One region of the Halalkalibacter kiskunsagensis genome, then DNA from elsewhere that is predicted to be linked to it. Evidence: riboswitches for the same ligand, from Rfam matches in the RefSeq annotation. Region 1 holds a riboswitch; the other holds the start of a gene.

Region 1 (7,860 bases):
GCAATGCCAACATAAGGCTATCACGCGGACCAGCTCCACAACCTGGAGCAATATATATGCCAATTCCATAACCGATAATAACAATGCCCACTAAGAGCATTATGAATTTTAACATTATACTATCTGGGGACGGTAGGATCCACAAAAACAGATCGATAAATACTCCTACAATGACCATGTTAAGAAACGCACCTAACTGCGGAAAAGATTTCATTAATAGAGCCGTTATCCCTAATATTATCGCACCCATTAATATAGACCAAGTACCAACGGTTAGACCGAATTGGATTGTAAGTCCAATATGTAACACATCCCAAGGTGCACCTCCGAGTTCTGCACGTATCATTAAAGCAATTCCAAGTGACATAACCATGAGGCCAATCGTAAATGTCCCCCAACGAATAAGATCCACTCGTTTATTTCTTTCATATTCTCCTCTACCCAAGAGAAATCCCTTCTCTCTATCTAAGTCTTTGCCATTATAGCATGAAAATCTATAGAGGTCGCTCCAAAAGGGTACTTTTTCCTTTTGGAGCGACCTCGAATAGTTGGCTTTTATGATTTCATCTATTACACTAACAATAGCATTGTAAGAAGAGGGGCTATACTTATGAAAAAACAACCACTCGCATATCGCATGAGACCTAAGAAAATAGAAGATATTATCGGACAACAACACTTAATTGGCCAAGGGCAGCTACTAAGAAGAATGGTTGATGTCGGGCAGTTATCTTCAATGATTCTTTATGGCCCTCCTGGTATTGGAAAAACATCAATTGCAAGTGCTATTGCTGGTTCAACGGGCACTCCATCTAAAATGCTTAATGCAGTTGTTCATAACAAAAAAGACATGGAGATTGCTGTAGAAGAAGCAAAAATGTACGGTCAACTTATATTAATACTCGATGAAGTACATCGCTTAGATAAAGGAAAACAAGATTTTTTGTTACCCTATCTTGAAAATGGACTTCTTATATTAATAGGGGCAACAACGACAAATCCATTCCATTCTATTAATCCAGCAATTCGTAGTCGCTGTCAAATATTTGAACTTGAGCCGCTTAGCGTCACAGATATTAAACATGCCTTACAACGTGCCCTTCATGATAAGAAAAATGGGTATGGAGTTGATAATATAAACATTAGTGAAGAAGCTCTTACTCACTTAGCGCAAGCATGTGGTGGCGACGTTCGATCAGCTTTAAGCGGCTTAGAATTAGCAATCCTCTCAACCTTTCCAGATCCATCTGGAGAAAAAACAATTTCTTTATCCGCAGCAGAAGCATCCATTCAAAAGAAAAGCTTCCACCATGATAAAGACGGTGACGCTCATTACGACGTTCTGTCAGCCTTTCAAAAATCGATACGAGGAAGCGACGTCAATGCTGCTCTTCATTACTTAGCCAGATTAATTGAAGCAGGTGATTTAGTAAGTATTAATAGGAGGCTCCTCGTCATCGCCTATGAAGATATTGGACTAGGTAATCCTCAAGCAGGGTCACGTATTCTATCAGCAATTGAGGCAGCAGAGCGCCTTGGATTTCCAGAAGCGCGGATTCCTTTGGCAAATGCTGTGATCGAACTTTGTTTATCACCAAAATCGAATTCTGCCTATACTGCACTTGATGCCGCTTTAGCAGATATTCGTAGTGGCAAAGTGGGAGATGTTCCGAAACACTTAAAAGATGCCCATTATCAAGGGGCAAAACAACTTGGACGCGGAGTCGATTACAAATATCCTCATGACTTTGAACATGGCTGGGTAAAACAACAATATTTACCTGACAAGTTAAAAAATACAGCCTATTACGAACCGAAACGTACAGGTAAATTCGAACGTACATTAGCCGAAATTTATGATCGACTTCAAAAGAATGAATAAACTACGGTTAAAAATAGAGGTTGATATCTAGAGCAAATTCTAGTATTCAACCTCTTCATAATAGTTGTAGTAACTTTCATAATTGTAAATAGCTTTGTAGATTTCTACCTTAAATAACTATCACTTGTTTGATATCCCCCTTACATTTTGCTCTTGTAACTGTAGCCTTTCTCCTTTCCAACTCCTAAATAATCCCTTTTTTCTATCATCCTTGTATAAAGGTTCGCTTTTCTGGACAGACTTTGTATCAACTAGATAGAAAAATTATTAAAGGAGATGACAAGAATGAAAGTTAGACAAGATGCTTGGTCACATGAAGATGATGTTTTGTTAGCTGAAACTGTATTAAAACATATAACGGAAGGTAGTACACAGTTACGTGCCTTTGATGAAGTGGGCGATGAATTAAACCGTACATCTGCAGCTTGTGGATTTCGTTGGAATGCGGTTGTTCGCAATCGCTATATGAAACAAATTGCTGAAGCGAAGAAAGAACGTAAAGAAAGAAAACGGGCTGCTTCCTTCTCATATTATCCTCAAATGAGACCAATGTGGTCACCTCAAGCTAGTATAGAACGAATGAACCAATCACTAGATAGTGAGATGTCTTTAGAATCTGTCATTGAGTATTTACAAACTGTCATGCATACAAATGCGCAATCACCAACTTTACAACGAGAAAATGAAAAGCTTGTAAAAGAAAATAAAGAACTGGAATTACGTAACCGCGAACTTGAACGAGAGTTAAAGAAAATAAAACAGGATAATAGTATTATTGAAGAGGATTACCAATCTCTTATTCAAATTATGAATCGCGCAAGACGTATGGCAATTTTAGAAGACGAGGAGTCTCTTTCTACCGCAGCATTCAAGATGGACAAGAATGGAAACCTTGAAAAGCTAGCTAAATAAGAACTAACCTAATAGAGAGAATGTACAAAAAGGTACCTTGAAGCAATGAGCTAGTCGCTACATCTTTTAAAAGCATTGAGAGGAGTGGTTTTTTTCCTCTCAATGCGAGTAGCGAACGGAGCCATTGCCGCCTCTTTTTCGGCTTATGAGACAGACCTTTTTTTTTTACCGATTAATTTCAATTTCTTTTAAAAGGTTCGTAATAACATGTCCAGCCATAATCAGCCCCGCTACAGAAGGAACAAATGCATTCGATGATGGCGGCATTTTAGCTTTGCGAATACTTCCTTGTTCCGCTGCTTCTGAAACAATCTCTTGACGGATATCCTCCCTAATTTTGATTGGTTGTTCATCAGAGAATACTACTTCGATTCCTTTTCTAATCCCATCTTTACGTAAGCGAGTTCTGATAACCTTTGCAATTGGATCATGACTTGTTTTAGAAATGTCAGCAATACGCAAGCGAGTTGGATCCATTTTATTGGCTGCTCCCATACTAGAAATAATCGGGATTTTGCGTTCAAGACATTGTTTCATTAAATGAATTTTATAACTAATCGTATCACTAGCATCAATTACATAATCTAACCCATAGCTAAAAAACTGTTCGTACGTTTCTTCTGTATAAAACATTTTTAAAGCAATAACTTCACATTCTGGATTAATATCTTGAATTCGTTCTTTCATTAATTCAACTTTTTGTCTACCCACTGTTGATAATAATGCATGGATCTGTCTATTTACATTTGTGATGTCAACATCATCTTTATCAACAAGCACTAACCTACCAACTCCCGAACGAGCTAGTGCCTCAGCTGAGAAAGAGCCTACTCCTCCAATACCTAAAACGGCCACAGTACTATTTTGTAATTGAGCTAATCCATCATGCCCAATCGCAAGTTCATTTCGTGAAAATTGATGCAACATTCTCCTTGCCCCTTCCAAACGGTATTATCGGAATTGACTATACCATAGCAAATACTAAAAGTCTAAGTTCATTTAGAAGGGTTTACAAAATACACCTAGTTCATTCTTAATACAAAAAAAACAACCTCCGATAGAGAAGTTGTGATCTTTCATTCTATAAAGTAAGAAATCCCAATAATGCCGTTTTACTTATAGTTTTGAACCTGCTCCTACGCAGGTGGGTGCTTTGTATAAATGTTCTTACTTCCATTCATGAAGGCTTGTAATCCCATTTATAACGCAAGCTCCCGTTCAAATTCTGTTGGCTCAAAACATAGATGCATACGTACATCTTAGGAAATCTTACTTGCTTACATACATTCTATCAAGCCTAGATTAGAATGTCAATGACGTAGTCAGAATATTCGACCATTTAATCATTTGGTAATTTCTCATTCCCTATGTTACAGTTTACCTAAATAATTTATGGATGAGAGGTGAGCCCAATATGAATTTACTCGCTACTCAAAGATGTGTTGAAATTCACCAAGAAATTGGTTGGACCGAAAAACGTATCATTGAAACATCATTTGATATGAAGTTATTTGACAATGAGCTAATCGTCAAAGATGATACATTTCCATTAACCGCAATCTTTGACATTTCCTATAGAAAAAAGCCGGAACAAGATGCGATGGGTTTTTTGTATTTACACACGAACCGGGGGGTTCGCACTTATTATATTAAAGATGATGCCTATTCATTAGTAAGTGCCTATCAAAAGCTTAAATCAGAACGCCCCGAATTGCGCTGAATGAATGGTCTTTTCTCGTTTCCTTTTTGATATGTCACCATAAATAGGATACGTTTCAAAAGGGGATGAGTTGTTACTTGATACGATCCAACCTTCCCCCTCATGATGAGCATATGTATCAATCACAGCAATCCCCTCTTGCTTTACCCATTCCAAAGCTCGATTTCGATCTGCATGATTGATAAATACAAAGGAATGAATACAGGACTCAGCTTGTTCCCTTTTTCCCTCTTTTGTTACTCTTATTGCATTTGTCGTACGTTCATGGAAAATAAAATCCTCCACCATGCTATTTGCTGTTGCTTCCTTTCCGGCTCCTGGTCCTAGAAAAAGAAGTTGATCAACGAAATCCCCTTCTAAAGAAATGCCATTCGTAACTCCTCTAACATTTGCTAAAGGTTCAGTTGGTGATAGAAAAGCTGGAGTCACACGACCTTTCACTCCTAAATCGCTCCTCCACGCCTCGGCAATTAGCTTTACTTTAAAACCAAGGCGTTCTCCCACTTCAACATGCCAATCTTCAATGTTTGCTACACCTTTTCGAAAAAATGAGGTAACAGATGGCCAAGTACCAAAACATAAACGACTGAGTATTCGGATTTTATACCAGGCATCAAATCCTTCAATATCATCAGTAGGATCAGCTTCAGCGTAGCCAAGCTCTTGCGCCTCCAATAACACCTCAGTGAAGCTACGATGATTTTCAATCATTTCTGTTAACATGTAGTTTGTTGTTCCATTTAATATGCCAGATACTCTCGTTATAGGTGTAGTTGTAAGATTACCTTTTAAGGAATTAATAATCGGAATTCCCCCCGCAACAGCTGCTTCGTATCCATAATAAGTACAATGATCAACTGCTAGGTGTTCTAAAATTTCTCCTCTTTCGGCCACTAATTTCTTATTTGCGCTAATGACCGGTACCCCTTTTTCCAACCACCTTGCCGTATAGGTGAAAGCTGGTTCAATCCCCCCAATCGCTTCAAAAATAACATCAAATTCAGCTCTTTCGCAAAACTCATCCCAGCTAGTTGTCACAAATGTATCTACATTTTCAGCTCGCCGCTTTTGTCGATCCTTAACCAATATAGCAGAAATTTCAATCTCATTTTTCAATAATTGTTTAATTTGCTTTTTTGTATGAAGTAATCGCTCATACACTCCACCGCCTACAGTCCCAAACCCAATTAAACCAACTCGTATCATCTCATGTCCCTCTCTCTCCGTAAATAAAACAAAAAACCTTTCCTGATAAGAAAAGGTTTTCTGCCTTTACTTATCTTTCAGAATAAAATCATTCTGCTGAAAGTAGCACCTTTTTTGCTTGGCTTGCAAAAAGGTTGCCGGGCTTCAACGGGTCAGTTCCCTCCACCACTCTTGATAAGTTTGAATATTCAAACGTCCATATTCTATTAACAGTGATTATACGTCACCTATTACTTTCTGTCAAACTAAGTTCATTTTCTCTTGTTTCTTACCGATAATTGATAAATTTAAGTCAATTAATTGCTCAACACTTACTTCACCAGGCGCATTCGTTAGTAAACAACTAGCACTTGCAGTCTTCGGAAATGCAATCGTATCACGTAAATTCGTACGACCTGCTAAAAGCATAATAAGACGATCTAAGCCAAGTGCAATCCCTCCATGTGGCGGTGTACCGTATTCAAATGCCTCTAACAAGAAACCAAATTCCTTACGTGCCTCTTCTTCAGAGAACCCAAGTGCTTTAAACATTTGCTCTTGAATATCGCTTTGGTAAATACGTTGTGATCCCCCACCTAGCTCATATCCATTCAACACAAGATCATAAGCATTTGCACGTACGCTTCCTGGGTCAGATGCAAGAAGTTCCATATCTTCTTTTACCGGGCTTGTAAACGGATGGTGCAAAGCAACATAACGTTTTGCTTCTTCATCATATTCTACAAGAGGAAAATCAACTACCCAAAGGAAGTTAAATTGGCTTTGATCAATTAAGTCAAACTGTTTTCCAAACTTCAATCGTAGTGCACCAAGGCTATCAAAGACAACTTGCTTCTTATCTGCTCCAAAGAATAATAAGTCTCCTGTTTCTGCACCTAGTGCACTTTGAAGACCAGATGCTACATCCTCATCAAAGAACTTCGCAATTGGGCCTTTTAGTCCTTCTTCTTCAACTTTTAACCATGCTAACCCTTTAGCACCGAATTGCTTTACAAAGTCAGTAAGAGCATCGATATCTTTACGTGAAAGCTTATCTGCTCCACCTTTCAAGTTCAATCCTTTAACTGTTCCACCAGACGCCAGTGCACTTTTGAATACTTTAAACTCAGAACCCTTCACAACATCTGATAGTTCAATTAACTCCATTCCAAAACGAAGGTCTGGTTTATCTGATCCAAAACGATTCATTGCTTCATCGTACGTAAGACGTGGAAACGGCAATGATACCTCTATCCCTTTTGTTTCCTTCATAATTTTCGCCATCATTTTCTCTGTCATCGCAAGTAAGTCTTCTTTATCCATGAACGATGTTTCAATATCGACTTGTGTAAATTCAGGTTGACGATCGGCACGAAGGTCCTCATCACGGAAGCAACGAACAATTTGATAGTAACGTTCGAAACCAGAAACCATTAGTAGTTGCTTAAAGAGTTGTGGTGATTGTGGCAGCGCGTAAAACTCACCATGGTGTACACGACTTGGCACAAGATAATCACGCGCTCCCTCTGGTGTACTTTTCGTTAACATTGGCGTTTCGATTTCCATGAAAGCTTCTTCATCAAGGAAGTCACGTATTAACTTCGTCGTACGGTAACGTAATTTAAACGTCTCTTGCATATCAGGACGACGTAGGTCAAGATAACGATACTTTAAACGAACATCTTCTGATGCATCTGTATCAGCTTCAATTTGGAACGGAAGTGGCTTCGATGCATTTAAGATACTAATTTTTTCAACATGAATCTCAATTGAGCCTGTTGCAATTTTATCATTTACTGTCTTTGGATCTCTAGCAACGACTTGTCCTTCTACCTCAATGACATATTCATTTCTTACTCGCTCTGCTAATGAAAGTGCTTCTAGGTTTACTTCAGGACTAAAGACAATTTGAACAATTCCAGATCGGTCACGAACATCTAGAAAAATAACTTGACCTAAATCACGTCGTCTTTGTACCCACCCTTTTAATTGTACTCGTTCTCCTACATTTTCTTCGCGTAGCATTCCACAGTGATGTGTTCTCCCTATCATCCTACTTACCTCCTAAGGTTTTCTCTTTTATATGGTCAATAAATGTTTCAAGCTCTACTTGTACCTGTTCACCTGTTTCCATATCCTTCACATTAATAACTCCTTCGGT
Region 2 (7,860 bases), on a different contig from region 1:
TTCTCCTGCACCATGAACAACAACAACGACACCTCTTGGATCAGCCACTTCCCATTTCCACATAATGCGTTCCTCCTTAGCAAATCAATTTGAAAAAAGGACATGACCTGCAAATATACGTTAAAATAAGTATAGCGATTTTATTACTAAACGAAAAGGATGTGACTTCATGATTTATCAATATCAAGATAAATTTCCTTCCATTGCTCCTAGCGCCTTCATTGCGGATGGTGTGACTATTTCTGGAGATGTTACAATTGGAGAAAAATCGAGTATTTGGTTTCAAACAGTTATTCGAGGAGATGTTTCTCCTACAATTATTGGTGATCGCGTTAACATTCAAGATCAATCTATGCTTCATCAAAGCCCGAAATACCCACTAATTATTGAAGATGATGTAACGGTCGGTCACCAAGTCATGTTACATAGTTGTACAATTCGTAAAAAAGCCTTAATTGGTATGGGATCAATCGTTCTAGATGGAGCTGAGATTGGGGAAGGCGCTTTTATAGGAGCAGGCAGCCTTGTCCCCCCGGGAAAAAAGATTCCTGCTCACTCTATGGCTTTTGGTAGGCCCGCTAAAGTTATCCGCGACTTAACTCAAGTAGATCTTGATGACATGGCGCGTATTCGACGTGAATATGTTGAAAAAGGACAACATTATAAGCAAGTATTGAAAGAGAACAATAGCAAATAGAATATTTTTAGCCTATTTTGAATAACATTGATTATTATTATCAATAATAGAAATAGAAAAGAGCGAGTGCGTCGCTCTTTTCTATAACTAATTAATGTTGAGGTTCAAATGTCTTACAGTCAGTCTCTTCTTGTTTTTCCGCTTCTTTGCCTGTATGACTTACTACATAAATTCTGTCTGCATCACACTGATTGCCCTGAGCCCAATATACACAGTTGTTTACTTCACATAATACATCTTGTGCCAACTTACTCACCCCCTCTTACTTACATTTTGACCAGAAGAGGGACACTCCATACAAAAGGACTTGCTTTATTTGCATGTCCTTTTGTAAAGGATCAAGTATACAGCTGCAATTATCCGATTAGTTCCCGGCACGAAATTACATTTATTGTAAAAATCAAGTTTAGATAAACCCAAAGCTCATTCTTCTTAGTCGAACTCTCCCCTTCTTTCTTCCCGCCAAGCTAAACTCTCTACAAAAAAAACAGACAGTCTCAAAATGAGACTGTCTCTTCTATGTTCCTATAGTCCAGCTTGCTCTTTTAAAGCAGCAGCCTTATTTGTTTGCTCCCATGGTAATTCCACATCTGTACGACCGAAGTGACCGTAAGCTGCTGTTTGCTTGTAGATCGGACGACGAAGGTCAAGCATTTTTATAATCCCTGCTGGACGAAGGTCAAAGTTGTCACGAACTAGCGTAACAAGTGACTCTTCTGAAACTTTCCCTGTTCCAAACGTATCAATTGAGATGGATACCGGACGAGCAACGCCAATAGCATAAGCGAGCTGCACTTCACATTTATCAGCAAGACCGGCAGCAACAATGTTTTTCGCAACATATCGTGCAGCGTATGCACCAGAGCGATCAACTTTCGTCGCATCCTTACCAGAGAACGCACCGCCACCGTGACGTGCGTAACCACCGTATGTATCCACGATGATTTTACGTCCAGTTAAACCAGCATCCCCTTGAGGTCCACCAATTACGAAACGACCAGTTGGATTAATAAAATATTTCGTATCCTCGTCAATCAATTGTTGTGGAACGACTGGATTAATTACATATTCTTTTAAGTTACGTTGAATTTGCTCAAGCGATACTTCTGGATGATGCTGAGTAGAAATAACAATTGTATCAATACGTGCAGGTTTGCCATCTTCATCATACTCAACCGTAACCTGTGTTTTTCCATCAGGGCGAAGGTAAGGAAGAATTTCATCTTTTCGTACTTCTGTTAAACGACGAGCAATTTTGTGACTTAACGAAATAGGTAGAGGCATAAGCTCTTTTGTTTCATTGTTAGCGTACCCAAACATAAGACCTTGGTCACCAGCACCAATTGCTTCGATTTCTTCATCTGTCATTTGGCCTTCACGTGCTTCAAGAGCTTTGTCAACCCCTTGTGCAATATCTGCTGACTGTTCATCAATTGAAGTGAGCACAGCACACGTTTCATAGTCAAAACCATATTTCGCACGAGTATAACCAATTCCTTTGATTGTTTCCCGAACAATTTTTGGAATATCAACATACGTACTTGTTGTAATTTCTCCTGCTACTAATACAAGTCCTGTTGTAACTGACGTTTCGCACGCAACACGCGCATTTGGATCATTTGCTAAAATCGCATCAAGAATCGCATCAGAAATTTGATCACAAATTTTGTCAGGATGCCCTTCCGTTACAGATTCTGACGTAAATAAACGTCTACTTTTTAATTCTGTCATACTAATCATTTCCTCCTTTAAACACTGCTACTTTACTAGCATGTGTCTTTCTTTGAGACGGCACTCATGCCCCACCGAATGGGAAATACCTACCTGTAAAGACGTATAAACGATAAAAACCCTTTTCCAAAGAGGAAAAGGGTTGAATGTTTACCTTTAGCCTCTTATCGTTCAAGGCAAATGCCTTGCAGGTTAGCACCTTTTCACTCATGGCTACGAGTGTTGGTTGCTGGGCTTCTTCGGGCCTGTCCCTCCGCCTACTCAGGATAAGAGTATCCGTTCGACGCATATCATATCGCACATGTCGTATACTGTCAACTGTTCCTTCTAAATTGTTCCATAATAAAGAGGAACTCTCTTAGGATCACCATATACGTAACATACTTTTGAGCACCCTGACAAATAGCATTGTTCCTTTACCATTTTAGTGTGTGCGATTGCTTTAGAAAGTATGCTCATGGTCCCCCTTTCGCATCTAATAGGGGGTATCATCGTTTCTTCGATTAGGATCTTCTTGAAGCTTACGTTTTAATTCCTCACGACGCATGCGCTCTTGCTCTCGTTCTAGCTCCTGTTTTACGTCTTCTTTTATTTGCATCCTCATCAGTTCATTTTCATTGTCTCTTGGTTTAACTTGACTATACACACCACTAGCGGTTAATCCGATTATCAAAGCCATTAAGACTTGTTCCCCCCACTCTCTCGGGATAAACCAAAGGATACCGGCTATACCTATCGCTAAAAGAGCTCGATACCGCTTCTCAACTCCAAAAGCATTTCCGATCACAGTTACAAGAGCTGCAACCACTGCAGAAACGGTAGCTAGATCAAGCATCGATACTTGGTCCAACACAAACGCCTCCTTTACTTTCTTTACCTACATCGTATGCACAGACTTGAGAAATAGGAACGTCATTTGTACATACACACATCATTCTTCCACTTAACGTACAAAGCCACTTAAATAAAGGACCAATGACAGTATAGGCACCTATTGGTTTCTCTCAAGAAGCTTAATTAAGGATCAAAAAGTATCACATTTTAAAAAAAATTTTAATAGTATAGACTATTAAACTTAATGTGTTATACTAATAAACAAGTTTTATTAAAAGTGGTAATTAATTCATTTAATAAGGAAAGGATTTTGCGACAATGAAAACGATAAGCCTACAATCAGAATTAGCCAATTTAATGAAGCAAGAAAATGTTTATCTTAATCTATCAATCTCTTCCCTAATCGAAAAGTCTTTAATACGCGGTGAAGGGACTTTAACTTCAACCGGTGCACTTAGTGTTGAAACTGGCGCATATACAGGGCGTTCTCCTAAGGACAAATTCATTGTCAAGGAATCTTCTGTGGCAGACAAAATTGACTGGGGAAGCGTGAACCAACCTATTGAGAAAGAGGTCTTCACCTCTTTGTACCATAAAGTTATCAATCATTTAGGTCGTAAAGAGGAACTATTTGTCTCAGATGGATATGCGGGGGCAGACGAATTATACCGTTTGCCTTTAAAAGTAATCAACGAATTTGCTTGGCACCAAGTGTTTGCTCGACAATTATTTATTAGACCTACAGAAGTAAGAAGTGATAATGAAAACAAAGCCTTTACGATTATTTCAGCACCTTCATTTAAAGCAAATCCGACAATTGACGGGACCAGGTCAGAGGCATTTGTGATTGTGTCTTTTGAAGAGCGTGTTGTATTAATAGGGGGAACAGAATATGCAGGTGAGATGAAAAAGTCGATTTTCTCCATTATGAACTACTTACTTCCTGAACAAGATGTCCTCTCAATGCACTGCTCAGCCAACACGAGCAATGAAGGTGATGTAGCCTTATTTTTCGGTTTATCAGGAACAGGAAAGACAACGCTCTCAGCAGATCCACAACGGTCATTAATTGGTGATGATGAGCATGGTTGGTCAAACAACGGGGTGTTTAATATCGAAGGTGGTTGTTATGCAAAATGCATTAATCTCACGGAGGAGAAAGAGCCTCAAATCTGGAATGCGATTAGGTTTGGTACCGTTCTTGAAAATGTCATTTTAGATAAACAAACAAGTCAAGCAGATTATCATGATACTTGTCTAACTGAAAATACTCGAGCTGCCTATCCACTTGAGGCCATTCCAAATGCGTTAATACCAAGTATAGCAGGTCACCCCAACACAATCATCTTTCTTACAGCTGATGCATTTGGAGTTCTACCGCCTATTAGCAAACTAACAAAAGAACAGGCAATGTACCACTTTTTGTCTGGATACACGAGTAAATTAGCTGGTACCGAGCGTGGCATCACATCTCCAGAGGCAACCTTCTCAACATGTTTTGGTGCACCATTTTTACCACTTCCAGCAGCTCGTTATGCAGAGATGTTAGGAGAGAATATTGACCAGCATAATGTTGACGTATATCTTGTTAACACCGGATGGTCTGGCGGTTCCTATGGAGTAGGCGAACGAATGAATCTTAAATATACGCGAGCGATGGTTCAAGCTGCTTTATCAGGAGAATTACGAGCGGTAGAAACGACTACTGACCCTGTCTTTGGATTGCATATTCCACTTCATTGCGCAGGGGTGCCCGACAAAGTTCTGCAACCACGCAATACATGGGAAGACAAGAAAGCATATGATACAAAAGCACAACAACTTGCTACTAATTTCAAACAAAATTTCATAAAATTTAATGACATTAGCGACCGTATAAAACAAGCTGGTCCAAAGTAAATTCAAATACACAAAAAAGGTCTGCCTCACTGGTACCAACTTACATAAGTTGCAGTTGTGGCAGACCTTCTTCTTTCATGCTGAAAATTGTTGTTTCGTCATAGTAATTACATCTTCATAACTCAAAATGAGCCGGGCAAATATTTCTTCCCAAGACTGTGTAAGGGCAAATTGACGTGCGCGCACACCAAAATTTGTACGTAATTGGTCATTTTCTAACATCTGCATTGTATGCTCAGCAAAGGAGCAGACATCTCTAGCAGTACATAAAAAACCATTTTCTCCATGTGTGATGAGGTGCTTCACTCCTCCTACATTCGCTCCAATAATCGGTAGTCCGGATGACATGGCTTCTAATACAACATTGCCAAAAGTCTCAGTAGATGAAGGAAATAAAAAGAGGTCACTTGAAGCATACGCGTTTGCTAATACTTCTCCTTCTAGGAAGCCTGTAAAGGTTATGTGTTCACTTCTATGATTCGACATTGTTTTTAATAGTGGACCATCTCCAACAATAAGCAAGTGTGCATCTTCTCTACATCGTTTAGGCAATGCTTCAAAGGTGTTCATGACGATATCAATATCTTTTTCAGGGGCGATTCTTCCAACATATAATATAATCTTTTTTTGTTTTATCTTGTATTTTTCCCTTATTTCATTCTCTCTTTTGTTTGGGTTAAAAAGGATATGGTTAACTCCCCTTCCCCAAAGCTCAATTTGATCATGTATCGACATCGCAAGTAATTTAGCTTTCGTGCTCTCGGACGGGACGTATACTTTGTGAAACGGCCGATGAAACCAGCTCATATACATCCAAAACCATTTTTGCAAAAAAGGGATATGATAATAATGTAAATAATCATCAAAGTGGGTATGATAAGACGCAACCATAGGAATATGATGTTTTTTCCCATAATGAAGACCGTACAGACCTAAATTAAGTGGGGTGGCAATGTGGATGAGAGTAGGGTTAAACTCGTCTAATGATTGTTTTATATGAAGGAGATTAGGAAGAGCAATTCGACATTCAGGGTATAACAGAAAAGGCAAACTCATAAATCGTTCAATTTGAGGAACTGATGGCACAGAGGTTTTACCATCCGGTGCGAACACTCTAAAATCAACCTGATTCTTCTCCAAATACGATGTTAAACTCAATAATGTTTTGGCTACACCATTAATTTCGGGTGCGTAAGTATCAGTAAAAATAGCAATACGCATAGTTGGATACTCCCCTTTTTTAATAAAGTTGTTACTTCAACTTTACTAAAAAATGTAGTCAATATTTACAAATATTATGTTAAATGATTATTAATTCTCCTTAAAAAAATCAACATTCTATCAACATAAGCTTAAAAGAATGATACTATAATGATAATAGTTTCAGAGTCTCGTATTGAATCTTACTAGATGGAGTGTTTTCTATGAATCGAATTGTGAACTGGTTATCCATCAATGACAACCGAGTATTTTTTGTCGTAAACCAACTGTGGAGATGCAAAGTGTTGGACGCTTTATTACCGAGAATTACCCACCTTGGTGGGGCAATCTTTTCACTTTCTTTGCTTTTTTTTCTCATGATTATTTTTACAAATGATATACGCTACTGGGCAATTGATGCCTTTATTTCTTTAAGCTTGGGTTTTGTTAGTGTTCAAATAATAAAAAAACTATCCTGCCGAAAGCGACCGTATCTCACTTTGCCTAATGTTAATATATGCCAGAATCCATTAAAAGACTATTCATTCCCGTCAGGACACACGACTGCTGCTTTTTCAATTGCCGTTGTATTTGCTCTCCATTCTCCACTTCTAGCGTTAAGTGTTATCCCGCTTGCATTACTTGTAGGCATTTCAAGAATGTATGTAGGCTTGCATTATCCAACAGACTGTATTATCGGTGCTCTACTTGGAACGATCAGCGCTATTCTAGCTGTCTATTTCATTTATGTGTGAAAGAGAAAACTTCCTTGAGAACTTTTCAAGGTCGTTTTCTATCACTTGGTCTCCCTCTCCTATCTCCTTACAATTCATTAGGAGATGTATGAAGCAATATGATGATAAAGATCATTTGGACGCTCCTCTGTTACTAAATGACCTGTTTTTTCATACGTAATGAGCTTAGCATTTGGTAAGTCTTGTACCAATCTTTGTCCAATTTTAAGAGGAACAACTCTGTCCTCCTCTCCCCATATTAACAACGTAGGAATTTGAATTTTGCTTAATTGATAACTTGTTAAATCACCTTCACGATACCTCAACAGTCTTTGTAGTGATGTATAGAAATCTTTTTCTGTTAAAGGCCTCGTAAACTCTTCTATTAACTCCTCTGTTATGAATGATTTGTTGTAAAATACATTTTCTAAGCTTTTCTTAATATCTTTTTTACGAATATACTGCTCTACAAAAAACCGAAAAAATGGCAAATATGAACAGTATATCAATGGTTTTTTAGCACTTTTTAAATATCCAGAACTACATAATAACACTAAATTTTTCACTTTATATGGAGCTAATTGGGCAGTATATAAGGCAATTTGACCACCCATAGAATGACCAATAATTGTTACATCTTTCAGTTTAAAATACTGTATGCATTCTTCAATAAACTTAGCGTAATTAGAAAAAGAATAAATAAACGTTTTTGATTTCTCACTTCTACCAAATCCAGGTAAATCGATAGCAATTACAGAGAATTCT

Evidence for each region. A riboswitch is a leader RNA that binds a small molecule or an ion and turns the genes downstream of it on or off. The one in region 1 is predicted to bind S-adenosylmethionine.
Region 2: another riboswitch for S-adenosylmethionine. It lies ahead of metK (methionine adenosyltransferase); the one in region 1 lies ahead of SLH51_RS23700 (homoserine dehydrogenase).

Annotation. Positions count from the first base shown of each region.
Region 1 is NZ_JAXBLX010000076.1:1,939-9,798, reverse strand. Features, by position in the region: gene SLH51_RS23730 (YczE/YyaS/YitT family protein) at 1-445, opposite strand, end outside; gene SLH51_RS23725 (replication-associated recombination protein A) at 611-1,882, shown strand; gene SLH51_RS23720 (RsfA family transcriptional regulator) at 2,168-2,794, shown strand; gene SLH51_RS23715 (tRNA threonylcarbamoyladenosine dehydratase) at 2,960-3,721, opposite strand; RNA gene ssrS (6S RNA) at 3,886-4,063, opposite strand; gene SLH51_RS23705 (hypothetical protein) at 4,209-4,514, shown strand; gene SLH51_RS23700 (homoserine dehydrogenase) at 4,491-5,720, opposite strand; SAM riboswitch class I at 5,788-5,901, opposite strand; gene aspS (aspartate--tRNA ligase) at 5,961-7,751, opposite strand; gene hisS (histidine--tRNA ligase) at 7,753-7,860, opposite strand, start outside.
Region 2 is NZ_JAXBLX010000008.1:108,567-116,426, forward strand. Features, by position in the region: gene SLH51_RS06625 (alpha/beta hydrolase) at 1-63, opposite strand, end outside; gene SLH51_RS06630 (gamma carbonic anhydrase) at 170-697, shown strand; gene SLH51_RS06635 (DUF1540 domain-containing protein) at 789-944, opposite strand; gene metK (methionine adenosyltransferase) at 1,223-2,428, opposite strand; SAM riboswitch class I at 2,590-2,701, opposite strand; gene SLH51_RS06645 (hypothetical protein) at 2,904-3,278, opposite strand; gene pckA (phosphoenolpyruvate carboxykinase (ATP)) at 3,581-5,161, shown strand; gene SLH51_RS06655 (glycosyltransferase family 4 protein) at 5,237-6,382, opposite strand; gene SLH51_RS06660 (phosphatase PAP2 family protein) at 6,586-7,116, shown strand; gene SLH51_RS06665 (alpha/beta fold hydrolase) at 7,194-7,860, opposite strand, start outside.